Regions from separate parts of the Paenibacillus sp. sgz302190 genome, predicted to be linked through region 3. Evidence: riboswitches for the same ligand, from Rfam matches in the RefSeq annotation. Region 3 holds a riboswitch; each other region holds the start of a gene.
The links. A riboswitch is a leader RNA that binds a small molecule or an ion and turns the genes downstream of it on or off. The one in region 3 is predicted to bind cyclic di-GMP.
Positions count from the first base shown of each region.

Region 1: linked by a shared signal. The riboswitch ahead of AC6RNO_RS13620 (putative motility protein) and the one ahead of AC6RNO_RS34280 (transglutaminase-like domain-containing protein) in region 3 are both predicted to bind cyclic di-GMP.
Region 2: linked by a shared signal. The riboswitch ahead of AC6RNO_RS10775 (S-layer homology domain-containing protein) and the one ahead of AC6RNO_RS34280 (transglutaminase-like domain-containing protein) in region 3 are both predicted to bind cyclic di-GMP.
Region 4: linked by a shared signal. The riboswitch ahead of AC6RNO_RS12810 (RHS repeat-associated core domain-containing protein) and the one ahead of AC6RNO_RS34280 (transglutaminase-like domain-containing protein) in region 3 are both predicted to bind cyclic di-GMP.

Region 1 covers NZ_JBZYAO010000010.1:88,986-93,162, reverse strand. The annotation lists gene AC6RNO_RS13630 (LysR substrate-binding domain-containing protein) at 1-581, shown strand, start outside; gene AC6RNO_RS13625 (hypothetical protein) at 994-1,290, shown strand; gene AC6RNO_RS13620 (putative motility protein) at 1,636-1,845, opposite strand; cyclic di-GMP riboswitch class I at 1,865-1,952, opposite strand; gene pyrE (orotate phosphoribosyltransferase) at 2,021-2,662, opposite strand; gene pyrF (orotidine-5'-phosphate decarboxylase) at 2,702-3,433, opposite strand; gene carB (carbamoyl-phosphate synthase large subunit) at 3,450-4,177, opposite strand, start outside.
Region 2 covers NZ_JBZYAO010000007.1:85,559-89,735, forward strand. The annotation lists gene AC6RNO_RS10760 (glycoside hydrolase family protein) at 1-928, opposite strand, end outside; gene AC6RNO_RS10765 (GDSL-type esterase/lipase family protein) at 1,145-1,786, shown strand; gene AC6RNO_RS10770 (hypothetical protein) at 2,090-2,422, shown strand; cyclic di-GMP riboswitch class I at 2,469-2,580, shown strand; gene AC6RNO_RS10775 (S-layer homology domain-containing protein) at 2,636-3,937, shown strand.
Region 3 covers NZ_JBZYAO010000055.1:38,747-42,923, reverse strand. The annotation lists gene AC6RNO_RS34290 (MFS transporter) at 1-956, shown strand, start outside; gene AC6RNO_RS34285 (class D sortase) at 1,031-1,705, shown strand; cyclic di-GMP riboswitch class I at 1,762-1,850, shown strand; gene AC6RNO_RS34280 (transglutaminase-like domain-containing protein) at 1,864-2,670, shown strand; gene AC6RNO_RS34275 (collagen binding domain-containing protein) at 3,119-4,177, shown strand, end outside.
Region 4 covers NZ_JBZYAO010000009.1:87,829-92,005, reverse strand. The annotation lists gene AC6RNO_RS12820 (sulfatase-like hydrolase/transferase) at 1-512, shown strand, start outside; gene AC6RNO_RS12815 (DUF1961 family protein) at 553-1,248, shown strand; cyclic di-GMP riboswitch class I at 1,525-1,635, shown strand; gene AC6RNO_RS12810 (RHS repeat-associated core domain-containing protein) at 1,990-4,177, shown strand, end outside.

The sequences.
Region 1 (4,177 bases), on a different contig from region 3:
ATTATTTGCCGCCTTATTTGCACAAATTCAAACAGCAATTCCCCGGTTTAAGCATCCAACTTTTGCCGGACGATGAAACGTCGCTGATTGCGAAAGTAAAAGAGGGCGATTACGATGTCGGGCTCATCCTCGACCAATATCCCGCCGACACCCAGCTTCGCTGCATCAAAGTTCGGGAAGAACCGCTCGTGCTGGTCGCCCCTCCCGGCCACTCGCTGGCGCTGGCGGAGCAGGTTTCGCTGGCCGATCTTGGGCATAACGAATTTATCGTCACGGAAGAAAGCTGCATATACCGCAACTTGTTCGAAAAGCTGCTGAAAGACCAGAGCATCCCTTTTCGCATCGGATTTGAGCTGGGCAACCTGGAAGCGATCAAGCAGTGCGCCATGAACGGGCTAGGCATCGCCCTGCTGCCCCGGATCGCCGTGGAATCCGAACTGGCACGCAAGCAGCTTGCCGTCATCCCGATCGCTCATCCGAATTTAAGCGTGGACCTGCAACTGCTCATCCACCCCAAAAAATGGATGTCCCAAGCGTTGCAAGCTTTCATCGGCATGTTGTCGGCGCCTCAACCAACCTAAGCTCCGCCGCTGAAACGCTCGACGGCTGCCAGCCACCAGCAGCCTTTTCTGCTGCGGGTTGTCGCTGGGTGGTCGTGGTCGACCGGCGTCATGCCGCGCAACACCGCACGCAGTGCGATCGATCCGCGTCATCGCTCGGGCCGGCACAAACAGCCTGTAAGGACGCTTCCCGCGTTCTCCGCCCGAGTTGAGAATTGTTATCATTTCAATACTCGCATCATACCCCAAAAAAAGAAACTTATCAACAACCAGGTTGCCATAAGTTTCTTTTTTCTTTATGCTTTTTTGAGCTTCGACATGCGTCGGCGACACAACGCGCGCCTGAGATTTGCGGGCGTTGAGAAACGGCCTCGCCTGACTGGAGCCGCATCGTAATCGCATCCCCCGCCCTCGCTTGTTGGTAAGATGTACATTGTCGGCTTTAACTGCGGGAAGGCACTCTATCCCCACCCAATTAGAACGGCCCAGCCGTTTGAAAAGAGGCATAGCTCCAGCAAAACCTGCAAAAGTACAGGCTTTTTCGATGGATACGGCTCGTTTGGAGGAAAAGCCTGCGATTGTGCAGGAATTTCCGACCAAACTGGCGCTAACCCCGTATATGGGCGAAAAAAACTGTACTTTTGCAGGAATTTACCACGGCAAGCTCGTTAATACGAAAAAAACTGCACTTTTGCAGGAATTTTTCGCGGCAAGCTCGTCAAAGTGCTAAAAGCACTACTTTCTACAGGATAATACCACGACAAGATCGTCAATGCGCAAAATGCTCCGCGTTCTGCAGGAATTTACCACGGCAAGCTCGTCAAAGCGCAAAATGCTCCACTTTATACGAAAATAGACACAATAGACCTGAATTATTTTCATTCTGTGGGGTGATGTCCACGACGTCATGGGGGTTTTTGCAAGAATATTGCGCGACAAACTCGTAAATGCGAGGCTCATTCTACGTTGCCAGACCAATTAGGCCTTAACGAGCAAGTATTAATCCGGTGCGCGCCAAGCCACAAAAAAAGAAGCTCTCCTTTTCGAAAAGGTAGAGCTTCCCGGCTTTGTGCAATTATACACGAATGTCGATGCTGCGCCCCAAGTGGGGGGTGACTGAAGCGGCGGCCGCCGCAACTTGCTGCTGGGATTTCGCGAAATCTTCCAGCATCACGCTTGCTTGCGCCGTTTGCGTATTATTGATTTTTTTCAGCAGCTGCAGTCCGACTGCTTGCTGCAAAGCATTGCCGCTTCCGACCGCGGATAGCGGGGCATTTACGCTCATAATCTTCCTCCTCTCACCGTTCGGTAGCTGGCTGGCGTACGGCTGCAAGCCGATTAGCCCCTGTAGCTTTGCGTCAGACGCTTTCGCGCCGTTTGCCGTTTCGCAGATGTCAGGCAGAACTTTGCGCCCCTTCAGTATAGGCCATTTATCCTAAATCGTCAATTTCTGCGCAAGATTACAGTCCGAATTGAGCCGGATTTGCCCGCCAGGAGCGGAGGAGTTCCATGTCTTCTTCTTTGATTGCTCCTTGCTCCAAAGCTACTTCAAGCAGCTTCGTATAATTGGAAAGCGTATGAAGCGGCATTCCGGCTTCCCGGAAAGCGTCCGCCGCCTTATCCAATTGATAGGAAAAGATCGCGAGAACGCCCAATGCTTTCGCCCCCGCATCGTTAACGGCCAAAGCCGCTTTCAGCGAGCTTCCGCCGGTTGAGATCAGGTCTTCGATCACGATGACTTGCTGACCGGGCTTAACAGTCCCCTCGATCAGGTTCTCCTTGCCGTGGCCTTTGGCTTTGTCACGGACGTATATCATGGGCAGGCCCAGCTTCTGTGCGACCCATGCCGCGTGAGGAATGCCGGCAGTCGCCGTGCCGGCGACCACTTCGGCTTGCGGAAACTTTTCCTTGATCAGCAGCACAAAACTGTCTGCAATCAGCTCGCGTATAGCCGGATGAGACATGGTCAGCCGGTTATCGCAATAAATCGGCGACTTGAGGCCCGATGTCCACGTAAAAGGCTGCTGCGGGCGAAGCGTTACCGCTCCTATCTCCAATAATGAGGAAGCAACTCGCTTCGCTATCGTTTCAAGCTGACTCATGTTCTCTCACCGTTCCTTTCGAATGTAGGGGCAGGCCCGTCAAAGCGCGACGGAGGCGATGATCGACTCCATCGCCGCTCTGGGATCGGCCGCCGCCGTAATCGGACGGCCGATCACGACAAAATCGGTGCCCTGCGCGAACGCCTCAGCCGGCGTCATGACGCGCGTCTGGTCGCCGATATCGGCGCCCGCAGGGCGAATGCCCGGCGTTACGGTGACGAATGCGTCACCGCACGCCGCTTTGATTTGCGTCACTTCAAGCGGTGACGCAACGACGCCCTGCAGCCCCGCCGACTGCGCCAGGCGGGCATAGCGAAGCACGGCCTGCTCGACAGTGCCTGTCAGGCCGATTTCTTCGTTCAGCACCTGCTGGCCGGTGCTGGTCAGCTGGGTGACGCCGATGACAATCGGGCGTCCCGCTCCCGGAGCGAGGGCTTTGTCCACGCCCTCGAGAGCCGCTTCCATCATCCGCTTGCCGCCGGCGGCATGGACGTTGAACACATCCGCGCCGAGGCGCGTAATGCTCTCCGCCCCGCCCTTCACCGTGTTCGGGATGTCGTGCATTTTCAAATCCAAAAACACTTTATAGCCTTTATCCTTCAGACCGGCTACAAAGCCTGGGCCCGCAGCGAAAAACAGCTGCATGCCCACTTTCATATAGCAAGGGATGCCTTCGAGCTGCCGCAGCAGCTCCTTGGCCCCTTCGGCTGTCGGGTAATCCAGAGCGACCATAATCTTTCCGGCAACGTCCGCACGAGTGTAGGTACTCATTCGCACTCACCGCCCCTTAAGCATGCACAGGCATGGCACGGGAGGAGAAGTTGACCGCTTCAAGCATGTTGCAGAGCGCGCGGACCGTGTCAAGCGACGTCATGCAGACAACGCCGTTCTCCACCGCTTCGCGGCGAATGCGGAAGCCGTCACGCTCAGGCGTTTTGCCCTTCGTCAGCGTGTTCACAACGAACTGCGCCTCGCCGCCGCGGATCAGGTCGAGAATGTTCGGCGAGCCTTCGCTCAGCTTGTTCACTGTCGTTACCGGGAGGCCGGCTTCTTCCAGCGCTTTGGCCGTTCCGCCTGTGGCGATAATTTTGTAGCCGAGACGGTAGAAACCTTTCATGATTTCAATCGCCTCGTCTTTATCTTTGTCCGACACCGTTACGACGACCGAACCTGCAGCAGGAATTTTCATGCCTGCGCCGATCAAGCCTTTGTACAGCGCCTTTGCAAAGTTCGTATCGCGGCCCATCACTTCGCCGGTCGATTTCATCTCCGGTCCGAGCGTCGTGTCCACGCGGCGCAGCTTCGCGAAGGAGAACACCGGCACTTTCACGGATACGTAGTGGTCTTCCGGCCATAAGCCGCTTTCGTAGCCCATATCGGCAAGCTTTTGCCCCATGATGACCCGGGTTGCCACATTCGCCATCGGAATGTTCGTCACTTTGCTCAGGAACGGAACCGTTCTGGACGAGCGCGGATTCACCTCGATCACATACACTTCATCGTTGAAGATGACGA
Region 2 (4,177 bases), on a different contig from region 3:
GGTACGGCCGGCAGGAGCAGTAAAAATGATAAAGCACGCCTTGGTGCGTAATGACGGACGGCTTATGGGCAAAAATGGAGTCAATGCTGCCCTCATCTCCGACTCGGATAATCGGTTCGGGGTATTTGTCCCAATGCAGCAAATCGCCGGAAAGGGCAATGCCTTCCTGCGCCTGCTTGTAATTGTAGCCGAAGTAATACATGACCCACAGGCCGCGGTCGGGGTCGTGCAGCACGCACGGGTCGCTGGCGAAGCCGCAGTCCCATTCGTCCGGAGTCACGGGCAGTACAGGATTGCGCTCGTATCTTTGCCATTGCTGCAAGTCCCGGGAGAAGGCGACTCCCGTCTGTTCGATCCATCTGCCTTTATTTTTGTTTTTGGCGTTATAGAACAAATAAAATGCGCCCTCATGCTCAATCAGACATTCTTTATAGAGCCCGCCTTTTTCCCAATCTGCGCCTTCCTCGGGGGTCAAAATCGGATCCGGGCATTTGTGCCACTCCAGCAGCCGCTCGTCCTCCGTCCAGGCAATTCCGATTTTCGCCGAGCCCTCTTCGTACCCGGTTTCGGGATAGGCGTGGTAGACGAGCCAGTATTTGTCGTTCCATTTTTTCAGAACGGGAGGGGCATCGATGCGATTCTCTTTCAAAATCCACGTCCCGGCTATATTGACGGAATCCCAGGCCCCATGCTCGTTGCGCTGTAAAATGACGCTCAGATGCTCCCAGTCGAGCAGGTTTTTGCTGACGGCCAAAGCCGTCTGGTAGCCGATGCCGTCGAATCCGACATACATCATGTAAAACATATCGTTATGCTGAAAAACGAAGGGACAATCCACGGCTCGTTCATCGAAATGGCCGGGTTTACCGGAACCGGCAAGAACCGGCGCGCCCAATTTGTAAGGCGTCATATAGGGCTGGATTTGCAATGCGGCACGCTCCTTTATTTTCGCTGGCTTTTATCGCGGATATTGCCATTTTCAGCTTACAATTAACCGCTTTCATGCTGTGGGGGGGATTGTATCCGATATATAGGTCGATGCTACCTTCGGCCGCCGGCCGCATTGACTTGGCAGACAACCCGGCGTAGGATGAGGGGGTAAAAAGCCGCCCGTTTGCCGGCGGCAACATGAGGAGGCGTTACCGTGCCGTTTAAAGCCAAGGACAAGATCGTGTTTATCGGCGACAGCATCACTGACAAAGGAAGAAAAAAAGATCCCCTGAAGCTCGGGTCGGGCTATGTTCGCCTGATTCACGATTACTTGACGGCGGCGTACCCGAATCTTTCGCTGAAAATCATAAATGAAGGCGTTTCCGGCAACCGCGTGACCGACCTGGAAAAACGCTGGACACTCGATGTGCTCGATCACCGGCCGCAGTGGGTATCGGTTTCGATCGGCATCAACGACGTGTGGCGGCAATTGGACTCACCGGATGCGGAGCAGGTGTACCCCGACAAATTCGAAGCGGTATACCGTCACTTGCTGGAACAAACGAAGCAAATACCCGGCTGCCGCCCGATCCTCATGCAGCCTACGGTGATCAAGGAGTACCCGGATGCGACGGGAAATATACTGCTGCGCCCTTACGTGGACATCGTGAACCGGCTCGCCGGACAGTTCGACGCGATCCTGGTGCCCACGCATCAAGCGTTTATCGATTTTATTGCAAGTGAAACAGGCAAAGATTCGACTACCGACGGCGTACATATGAACCCGCTCGGGGACATGCTGATGGCCGTGACATGGCTGAAGGCCGTTATGGTGCCTTTTCCCGGAAACAAGTGATTCCGGGAGATTGTGGAATGGTCGGCCGGCTGCCGTCATGCGGTGCAACGCCGCGCGCTGGAAGCTGCGCGGCTTGGGTGGCGTTTGCTGGGGCAGCCAGGGGGGAGCTGATTTGGGGCGCGGTCATTCATGAAGCGGCTGGGTGTTGGCATTGGCACGGCATAGGCGTAGGCACAGCATCGGCATAGGCACAGGCAGCCCGAAAACCTGCAAAAGTGCAGGATTTTTCCATGAAAGTGGCTCGTTTTGGCGAAAAGCCTGCGATTATACAGGAATTTTCGCTTAAACGAGCCTGAGGTCCACGTGTTCGATGAAAAGCCTGCACATTTGCAGGAATTGTTTCATTGCCAGCCTATCAACGAGCAAAAACCTGCACTTTTGCAGGTTTTCTTTGTGTTGCTAGGCAGATGTGCCGCCGGTTCTAGCACGCCAGACCGAAAAGCTGCGTACCATCTTACGACGATGGGGGCGGCTTTTTATTTTGGGCGTGTCGATGAATCTTTTTTTGAAGGTAGCGATCACCTAAAAGCTGTAAAGCTAATTAGCGGGGGGTGTAAAACAAACGCGTTGAGCGCAAGGTATAATTTTTTTTGTGGAAATATGTTAGTTTATGGGTTAATATGGAACTCATATTAAATCTAATGTACTATTTTTATAGTTTTAAATACCTAAGAACCAAGTGGAATTGAAAAGGCAAACCTGTTCGAAAGACAGGGACGCAAAGCCACGGGCCTACTTCTACGGGGTACAAGTCGCTAGACTTCCCTCGGGGAAACGGCAGCCGGGCCGCCAAAGGCAGTTGGTTTTTTATTTTGGGAAAAGTAATTTTTTTACTATGGAGGCATAAAAATGAGAGCCCATTTGATTACATCACTGGCAGTTGTTGCACTACTGGGAAGTTCAATTCCGGATGTCAAAGCTGATTCAACCGCCGCTACGCCAGGCACGAAAACAACAAATGCCACCGGTACGGCTTCTACAGGCAGCTTCAGCGACACAAAAGGGCATTGGGCGGAGACGACCATCGCCGGCGCGGTACAAAAAGGATATGTCGACGGATACCAGGACCACTCCTTCAAACCGAATGCAAAAGTGACGCGCGCCGAGTTTATCAAACTGGTCGATACCGCGCTTCATATTCCAATCTCAGGGGTAACCGAAGGTAATGACTGGTACTTGCCTTACGTTAACGCGGCGACCAACGCGGGGATTTATAAGCGGAGCGATTTTACGAGCGGGGATTGGAACACGCCGATGACGCGTCAAGAAATGGCCAGAACGGCTGTTAGGGCCGCAACCGCCGACAAGAACATTGATGACACGAAGTGGATGTATCTAGCGACCAAAGCCGGTCTGATTACCGGTCTAGATGATAGGGGGACGCTCGGGGAAGACCAACCGACGACACGGGCTCAGGCGGTAACGACAATTGAACGCATTTTGACTGTTAAGGGAGGTCATTCGCTGGCCGTCGATGAAAAAGCCGTTGCCAGTGCGGAGCAATCCACGAATGCCCCCAAAGATCCTTGGGGACGCGCGATTCGCACAACAAATCTGCCGTCGAATAGCGGTGATTTCCCTTACATCCTACAGGATATTCCCAATGAAATGTACGAACATAAACATCCGTTTCAGACGGATTTGACCCGTTTTACTGCAAAGGAAATCATCCATGACTCCAGATATTACTCTAGGGATACAGTCGATCGATGGGTTAAACTCGTATCACAGTTTGGCAATCAGATACTGAATGTGGATTACGAGACAATAGACCAAAACTGGGTGGATGCTTTCGTACAAACCGTTAATATTCCGAAGCACGTCAGTGGTGATGCCCAAAAGTATGTCGAGTGGGTGAAGCAAAATCACATTCGAATTGAAGGCACTGTGACACCAGAACCTTCTATCGTTTTTTTCGGCGATAATAAGCATTGGGTACGAAGTATGTTTCGGTTTAGAGTAACCAGTTTTGATGAAAACAAAAATTTGTTTGTCGATATATGGGGGCCGAAAAATATTGAAAAAGACGTGTGGTATATTGGTTATACAGATGTGGCCATTGCGTCAGAAAATTTTGCTTCGCAACTTGCAGAAAAGAAAATAACATCTGATGCTGCATTCTTTGCTTATAAAACCTATCATGCAGAGTAGAAGGCAAATAACCTATGAAAAGAACTACAAAAAAATATATCAATTGTATTTCTTACGGCACTGTTACTAGTGCTTTTGCCATCTTTGTGGACGTATGCCTACCCAGTGTCAATTTATTTGGAGGAAAGTTCACATGATGTAACAATTGACATTACTTCAACTGCTGCCACAACCGGTATTCGGTACCGAATTGTCGGGTGGATGATTCATAGTGCTCCGGCATGTTCAAGTGGCAATTGC
Region 3 (4,177 bases):
AATTCGAGCTCATTTGGGGATTTGTAGCGGGGCTCGGTACGGGGATGATGGCCAACGTGCTTGGTGTGACGGTCTCCAATCAATGGTTCGCCAAACGGAGAGGGCTTGTCGTCGGAATGCTCACGGCCAGCGCGGCTACAGGCCAACTGCTGTTCCTGCCTTTACTGGCCAAAATAACGGTGGAAGCCGGTTGGAGGTATTCGATTTATACGGCAGTGGCGGTCGTTGTGGCCGTGCTCGTTGTCGTAGCGGTCTGGATGCGGAACCATCCTTACGACGTAGGGGCCGCTGCCTACGGTTCGGAAGAGATCGTCAAACCGGATGCGTTCCAAGGAAGCATTTTTCTTACGCCGCTGCGTACGCTTCGGTCGGCAATGAGCAGCAAAACTTTTTGGCTGCTTGCGGGGACGTTCTTCTTTTGCGGCTTCTCCACAAACGGGCTGATCGGCACGCATCTCATTCCGGCTTGCGGGGATCACGGCATTCCGGAGGTGATGGCCGCAGGGCTGCTGGCTCTGATGGGGCTGTTCGACCTGATCGGCACAACGCTTTCGGGATGGTTGTCGGACCGCTTCGACAGCCGCTGGCTCCTCTTTTGGTATTACGGGCTGCGCGGTCTTTCCCTGCTCTTTTTGCCGTATGCGCTTGATTCAAGTCCGATGTCGCTCTTGATTTTCTCGGTCTTTTACGGGCTTGATTGGATTGCGACGGTCCCTCCGACCGTGAAGTTGGCTTCGAAAGAGTTCGGCAAAGAAAAGGCCGGGATGATTTTTGGCTGGGTAGTCGTCGCTCACCAGTTAGGCGCATCGGCAGCGGCATATGGCGCCGGATTGATGCGGGACTGGATGGGGACTTATACCATTGCCTTCATCGGCGCGGGATTCGTCTGCCTGCTTGCCGCAGTTATGGCCGTGCGGATTTCGAGAGCGGGAAGCGCGGTTCGTCAAGCGATGTGATGGATTTTGCCAGGAGAAAGAGGTATAATGCCCAATAGATATGAAATCGCGCTAAACAAAGGCAGGAAACCCGCATGATAAGAAAAATCGTTTCCCTGGCATGCATCGTCCTCGGCATCATCGTTTTTCTTTACCCGACGGTCAGCGATCGCTATGAGAGCTATCAGCAGCAAAAAATTTTGCGGCAATGGCAGGAAAATTTGCGCCATATCGATGAACCGGCCCCCGAGACGGATGCGGCGGCGGTCAGCGCTCCTTCTTCGGCCGGGACATCCGCAGAGATGCCGCCGGTAATCCCTTTGAGCGCGGAGCCGACAGCGATGCCGGCAGCGATGGAGCTGAAAAATATCGAGGGCGTTTTAATCATCGACAAGATTAATTTGAAGCTGCCGATATTAACGGATGCGACGCCGGTCAATCTGAAGCTGTCCCTTGCGAGCATTGCCCATACAGGCAAAGCGGGCGAAGTGGGGAATTATGCCATTGCCGGCCACAGGAACCTTACTTACGGCAAAAATTTCAATAGGCTGGACGAAGTGGACGTAGGAGATTTGGTCGAAGTGGACACAGGCAGCAAACAGTTCGTGTACAAAGTCGAAAGCAAACAGTACGTTCTCCCGGAGGATGTCTGGGTGTTGAACGGGAACGGCAAAGACAGCGAGATTACGCTGATTACATGCCATCCGATGGAAAACCCGACGCACCGCATCGCAGTCAAAGGAAAATTAATAGAAACTAAGACTAGTTAAACGGACAAGTCTATGATATAATCGCTCTATTAAAAAAATAAGATTTCGGTGCTTTCCACCGATAAAGGCAAATCTAGCGAAAGCTAGAGACGCAAAACTAAAGGGCCTTCCTTAGCAAGCGCTAAGTTGGCAGCCAGTTACCGAAAGGAGAGTTTTTTATGTTCAAAAAAACCTTTGTATCCATGATGGTCGTTGCACTTCTTCTGATCCTTGCACCGAAAGGGACTTACGCAGCTTCCGCTCAAGCGGCAGTAGACAAAAGCCTTCTGAACAAAGGAGTCGTTACAGTCAACTACGCGAATGCGAAAAATACGAAAGCCCTCGTCCGGATTTCCAAAGGGAACGTCAAATTTGATTATAACCTGGCTGAAGGCGCCCAGTATCCTCTGCAATTAGGCAACGGCAGTTACACTGTTCTCGTTGCGGAGTCGACAGGCGGCAACAAATATAAAGTAGTCGCGCAAGAAACGGTCGATTTGAAGATGGACGACGAAAATGCAGTGTTTTTGCAATCCATTCCGCTCATCGATTGGAACAAAGATACCAAAGCGGTTGTGAAGGCCAAGGAACTGACGGCCAAAGCCGAGACGGACAAGGACAAAATTACCGCTATTTATGCCTATATTACGGCAAATATTACATATGATAACGATAAAGCGCAAACCGTCGAGGGCGGTTACATCCCGAATTTGGATGAAATTTATGACGCATCGAAGGGAATTTGCTATGATTATGCATCTACTTTTGCGGCCATGGCAAGAAGCGTAGGCATTCCGACCCGTCTGGTTATGGGTTATTCGGCTGAAGCGCCGGAAACTTATCATGCATGGAATCAAGTTTTCCTGAAAGATACGGGCGAATGGGTTACGATCGATACGACGTACGACTCGGCTCGGGTACAAGGCGGACAAGACACGCCGATGCTGAAAGATGCTGCAAACTATACGATCACCAAAATGTATTAAAAGCGAAGTTCCGCTCCGAGAGCGGGAAATACAATAGATGAAGGAACTTGCATTCGAACCTGAGTGCGGGTTCTTTTTTTGTTGCGGCTGTTTGTTCAGTTTATGTTCAGTATTAAGTTTTAGAATACAAAATGTGACTTGTTTTTTACAGAGAGAAAAAAGAAAAAAGAAAGAAAAGTTAATCCGACCGGGAGGGAGTGAAGCAGGCGCCGGAGGCAGAAGCGGGAAAAGGCTTCAATTCGGCCGACAAAGCGTGAAGCAAAGCAACGGAGTCAATTTCATACTTCAATTCCCTTGATCGGTTTGGATCATGAAGGTCGGAGAAATTTCGCGATCCGGCTATTTCAGTTGCTGCGGACCGGAATATATAGAGAAATAGAGCGCAGCGATTGAAATTATGAAATTGACTTCAGCGAGGTTGAACCGGGAATGGAGGAATTGAAAGACAATGTTGAAGAAAAAAACAAGTGCTCTGCTGATTGCACTTTTGATTTTTATGCAGAGCATTTCCGGAGCGGGCTTTTTAAATCAAGCGAGCGCTGCGACGATTTCAAGCAATATTATCGATAGCGTGTCGTTAGCCGTATACGACAGCGCCGGTCAAGTGGTGACGGGCAACGTGTACGAGCAAGGTTCCAAAGTACAGTTGGATTACACATGGTCGCTCCCCAATGGTCATGGTTACCACAGCGGGGATACATTTACGTTCACGTTACCGCAAGAGTTTCTGCTTTTCAATAATATCGGTCCTAGTCCGCTATTAATAGACAACGAAGAAGTGGGAACGTTTAGCGTGAACAAAGATACTCATGCAGCCGTTATGACCTTTAATAACTACATAGAGACTCATGATAACGTACGAGGCATCCTTGCACTCAACACGCAATTCGATAAGCAAAGAGTTACAGGCAGCACCACGCAAATTATTAAAATTCCGATCAAAAGCGGCGAACAAGTCTTTACGCTGAAATTCAAGCCGAACATCACTTCGACGATCGGGAAAAGCGGCGTGCCGCAAGGCTTTAACGCCAAAAACATCGACTGGACCATCGACGTGAACAAGACGCTCGATTCCGTACAGAACGCGGTTGTAACCGACCCGATTCCTGCGGGGCTCTCGATTCCGGTTACGGTGGCCGTGTACGATCTGGGCGTTAACCTGGATGGCAGTGTTGTCCAGGGAGCACTGATTGACCCTAGCAAGTACACAGTGAACAATACGGGCAATACGCTGACAGTCAACTTCACAGACAACCCGATTGACTCGGCATACCGTATCCAGTTTACGACGCCGGTTACCGATGTTGACGCAACGTCGTTCGTAAACACGGCAACGTTTCAGGGCAGCAACAAAGCTCCGGTTAACGCTTCGGCAACCGTAACTGTACAGCATGGAACCGCATTGGACAAATCGTCGACGGGCTACAGCTCAAGTACGCAGACTATTGACTGGGCAATCAAGTACAATTACAACGAAAAAACGATTGCACAGGCATCGGCCTTCTTG
Region 4 (4,177 bases), on a different contig from region 3:
GGCACCGCGAAGACGACGGCCGCCCCGGAGTGGATCTGTTGAAGCTGCTGGCGGAACCGGCTTCCGTTCGCCGGGATTTCGTCTGCTCCGAGTTTTACGTGCCGCCCAACTATATGCTTCATATCCGCAGTAAGGAATGGAAATATTTGTATTACCAAAACGGCGGTTACGAAGAGCTGTATCATCTCGCGAATGATCCGCACGAGCTTGTCGATTTGGCGGAGGATCCGCTTTTTGAGCATGTGAAAAGAGAGCATCGGGCAGCGGCGGTCCAGTGGATCCGCAGCTACGGCAATCCTGAAATCGCGCTCGATGAAACAGGCCGGGAGTTGAAGGCGATCCCTTATCAAGCGCAGGCCCCTTCATTGAATCCGCGGCCGTTCTCGCGTATGCCGTGGGATTCCAGAATCCCGCCCTCGCTGCTGCCGGAAGGGCGGAGGTCCTGGTTCTGGCAAGCGTTGGGCGGCGATTGGAGCGACGTTATAAGGTCTTTAGGCCCGAAGGATTCGTGAGGGGCCGGGGTTTCGATTTTGAGTGCAGGAGGTAGATGCTTTGTTCGAACAATATGAAATCGTGGAGACGCTGTATGAGAACCCGCTTGCTTCACCGGCGGATATTGCGGATTTTCGCCTGGAAGGAAGTGCGAATATATCTTTTCCCCAGGGCAGGATGCGGATGGAGAATGCCCTGGATGCCGGTGAAGGGCAGAGAGCCAATTTTGTGCTCTGGTGCCCGGAGACGTTTCCGGACGGCTTGTCGATCAGTTGGGATTTTTGGCCGGTCAAGGAGCCGGGGCTTTGCATTCTTTTTTTCAGCGCGGCAGGCCGCAGCGGCAAAGATATGTTCGACCCCGGGCTCGAGCGGCGGGTAGGCGTCTATGACCAGTACCACCACGGGGACATCAATGCTTATCACATCTCCTATTACCGCAGATTATGGGAGGAGGAGCGCTCTTTTCATACCTGTAACTTAAGAAAAAGTTACGGTTTTCATCTGGCCGCGCAAGGGGCCGATCCGCTGCCGCCCGTGCTCGACGCGAGAGGGCCGTATCGCATGCGCGTGCTCGTTCATGGCGGGGAGGTGCTGTTCGCCATCAACGATCTTTTGGTGCTTAAATGGAAGGATGACGGTACGACTTACGGCCCTATCCTCGGCCAAGGGCGGATCGGGTTTCGCCAAATGGCCCCGCTCATCGCCGAATACCGCAACCTGCAGGTGCATCGGGTGAGAGAAAAAGGTTCCAATTAGCGCGTTCGAACGGGTCGCAGGCTGCCGACGGATCGTATCGGGAGCCTGCCTTTTTGTTGCCAAGCGACCTTGTGCCCCGCTTCAGTTCAGCAACCCTTGAGGAAAGGAACGGGGTGGGGAGAAATCGTTTCAGTGGCGATTTTTCGCGAAATTTCGCATACTTTGGATAAAAATTGAAATTTATATTGATAGTCAACAAGAGTATGGGTTATTATGGATAGAGTTATGGATCGAATGTACTATTTTTTATAGATTCGTCTACCTATGAACCAAGTGAAAATGAAAAGGCAAACTTGCTCGAAAGACAAGGACGCAAAGCCACGGACCTACTTTTCCGGGATGCATGTCGCAAGACATCTCTGGAGAAACGGCCGCCGGGTTACCACAAGCGGTTGGTTTTTTGTTGTTGAAAGCAGCTCAGAAAGCGAGATGACATGCGAGATGCCGACCTTCTTTTACCAGAGATCACCAAGAATTATTTCCGAAAGGAGGCTTTGAAACGAAATTTTTAAGTTGATAATCGATATAGTTACGGTTCTGATCAGTTCCAATCGGACTTCAAAATCGGCATAAAGATAAGAGAGGAAGGGGGCTAATCCGTAGGTATTAGGTTAAAATTCAACAATGTAAGGCGCTATTATTTTGAATGCTGACTGTTTGCAATTTTTTGGTGATAATATCACTTGATTAGCTTAACCGTTTATTGAATTCTTATTTTATATTACTTGAGGTGAGTTATTTTTGAAAAAGATTACTTCATTATTACTAATATTAACAATATTATTCTCCATATTGTTCAAAGATGTTGATAATACCATTTATGCGGCGGATACTTCCAACACAATAAAAGTAACTTCAATAACTGCAAATTATGGTGATATGTATTTCAACCCTACATTTACCGTTACCGGAACTAATTTGCCTTCCTTGGAATACAAGACAAGCATGAGTTACGGTGGATATGGATATAGAAATTTCATGTTGGTAGAGAGTAATGATGCACGTAATCCGAGTGGAATACAGATTGGTTACAAGGATAATAATGTAGGAATAAACGTTATCTCTAGTTCCAGCACACAAATGGTATTTCAAATCAGTGCAACAACCCCATCACACTATACCAGTAATATAGATTTGTATTTAGCACCATCGGGAAGTACTGTTCAACAACATCCAAGTTTTTATGTAGGAAGCTTTAATTTGAGTACATTAGCTCCCAATACAATAAAAGTAACCTCAATAACTGCAAACTATGGTGACATGTATTTTAACCCCACGTTTACCATTACCGGAACTAACTTGCCCCCCTTGGAGTATATGACATATATGAGATTCGGTGGTGAAGGGTATAGAAATTTCATGTTGGTAGAGAGTAATGATCCACGTGATCCGAGTGGAAAACAGATTGGTTACAAAGATAGTAACGTAGGAATAACTGTAATCTCTAGTTCCAGCACACAATTAGTATTTCAAATCAGTTCAACTGACCCATCACATTATACCAGCAGTATAGATTTGTATTTAGCACCATCGGGAAGTACTGTTCAAAAACATCCGAGCTTTTATGTAGGAAGCTTTAATTTGAGCACATTATCTCCCAACACAATAAAAGTAACCTCAATAACTGCAAACTATGGTGACATGTATTTTAACCCCACGTTTACCATTACCGGAACTAACTTGCCCCCCTTGGAGTATATGACATATATGAGATTCGGTGGTGAAGGGTATAGAAATTTCATGTTGGTAGAGAGTAATGATCCACGTGATCCGAGTGGAAAACAGATTGGTTACAAAGATAGTAACGTAGGAATAACTGTAATCTCTAGTTCCAGCACACAATTGGTATTTCAAATCAGTTCAACTGATCCGTCACATTATACCAGCAGTATAGATTTGTATTTAGCACCGTCGGGAAGTACTGTTCAAAAACATCCGAGCTTTTATGTAGGAAGTTTTAATTTGGGTACATTAGCTCCCAACACAATAAAAGTGACTTCAATAACTGCAAATTATGGTGACATGTATTTTAATCCCACGTTTACAGTTACTGGAAATAATTTGCCTCCCTTAGAATATTGGGTAAGCATGAGATACGGTGGGTATGGATATAGAAATTTCATGTTGGTAGAGAGTAATGATCCACGTAATCCGAGTGGAAAACAGATTGGCTACAAGGATAATAATGTGGGAATCACTGTTATCTCTAGTTCCAGCACACAATTGGTATTTCAAATCAGTTCAACTGACCCGTCACATTATACCAGCAGTATAGACTTGTATTTGGCACCATCGGGAAGCACTGTTCAACAACACCCAAATTGTTATGTAGGAAGTTTTAATTTGGGTACTGGCAATTTCTCTAGAGTTCCAGAAATAAATCTCTCTGGAGGTAATGCAATTTCCAAGATACAAACTTTAGATTCCAGAATAATGGACGAACAAACATTTGAAGCTGACCCAGTAAACACGGCAACTGGAGCGCACGAGATTACAAGATCGTTGCTTACGGTAAATGGAGAACTTCCACTCAGCTTCAATACTCACTACAATTCCCTTTTACTTAATGTTGGCCCATTAGGAAAAGGTTGGAGCCATGACTTTGAAACATATTTGGAAAAGCAATCAAGCGGAAATATCATTGTTCATTGGAATGCAAACCGTCAGAATACTTTTGCGAGAAATAGTAGCGGACAATACACCAGCTCAGACTTGAGCGTCAATTATGATAATCTAGTTCAAAATAGCGATGGAAGCTATACTTTAACCCTCAGGGATCAAACCACATATCTGTTTAACCCTACCGGTCAAGTCACAAAATTATTGAATGGTCATGGACAAACTTATCAATTTAGTTATGATAATGCAGGCCGATTAATTACTGTGAATGAACCTGTTTCAGGACAAGCCCTTCAATTTTTTTATAATA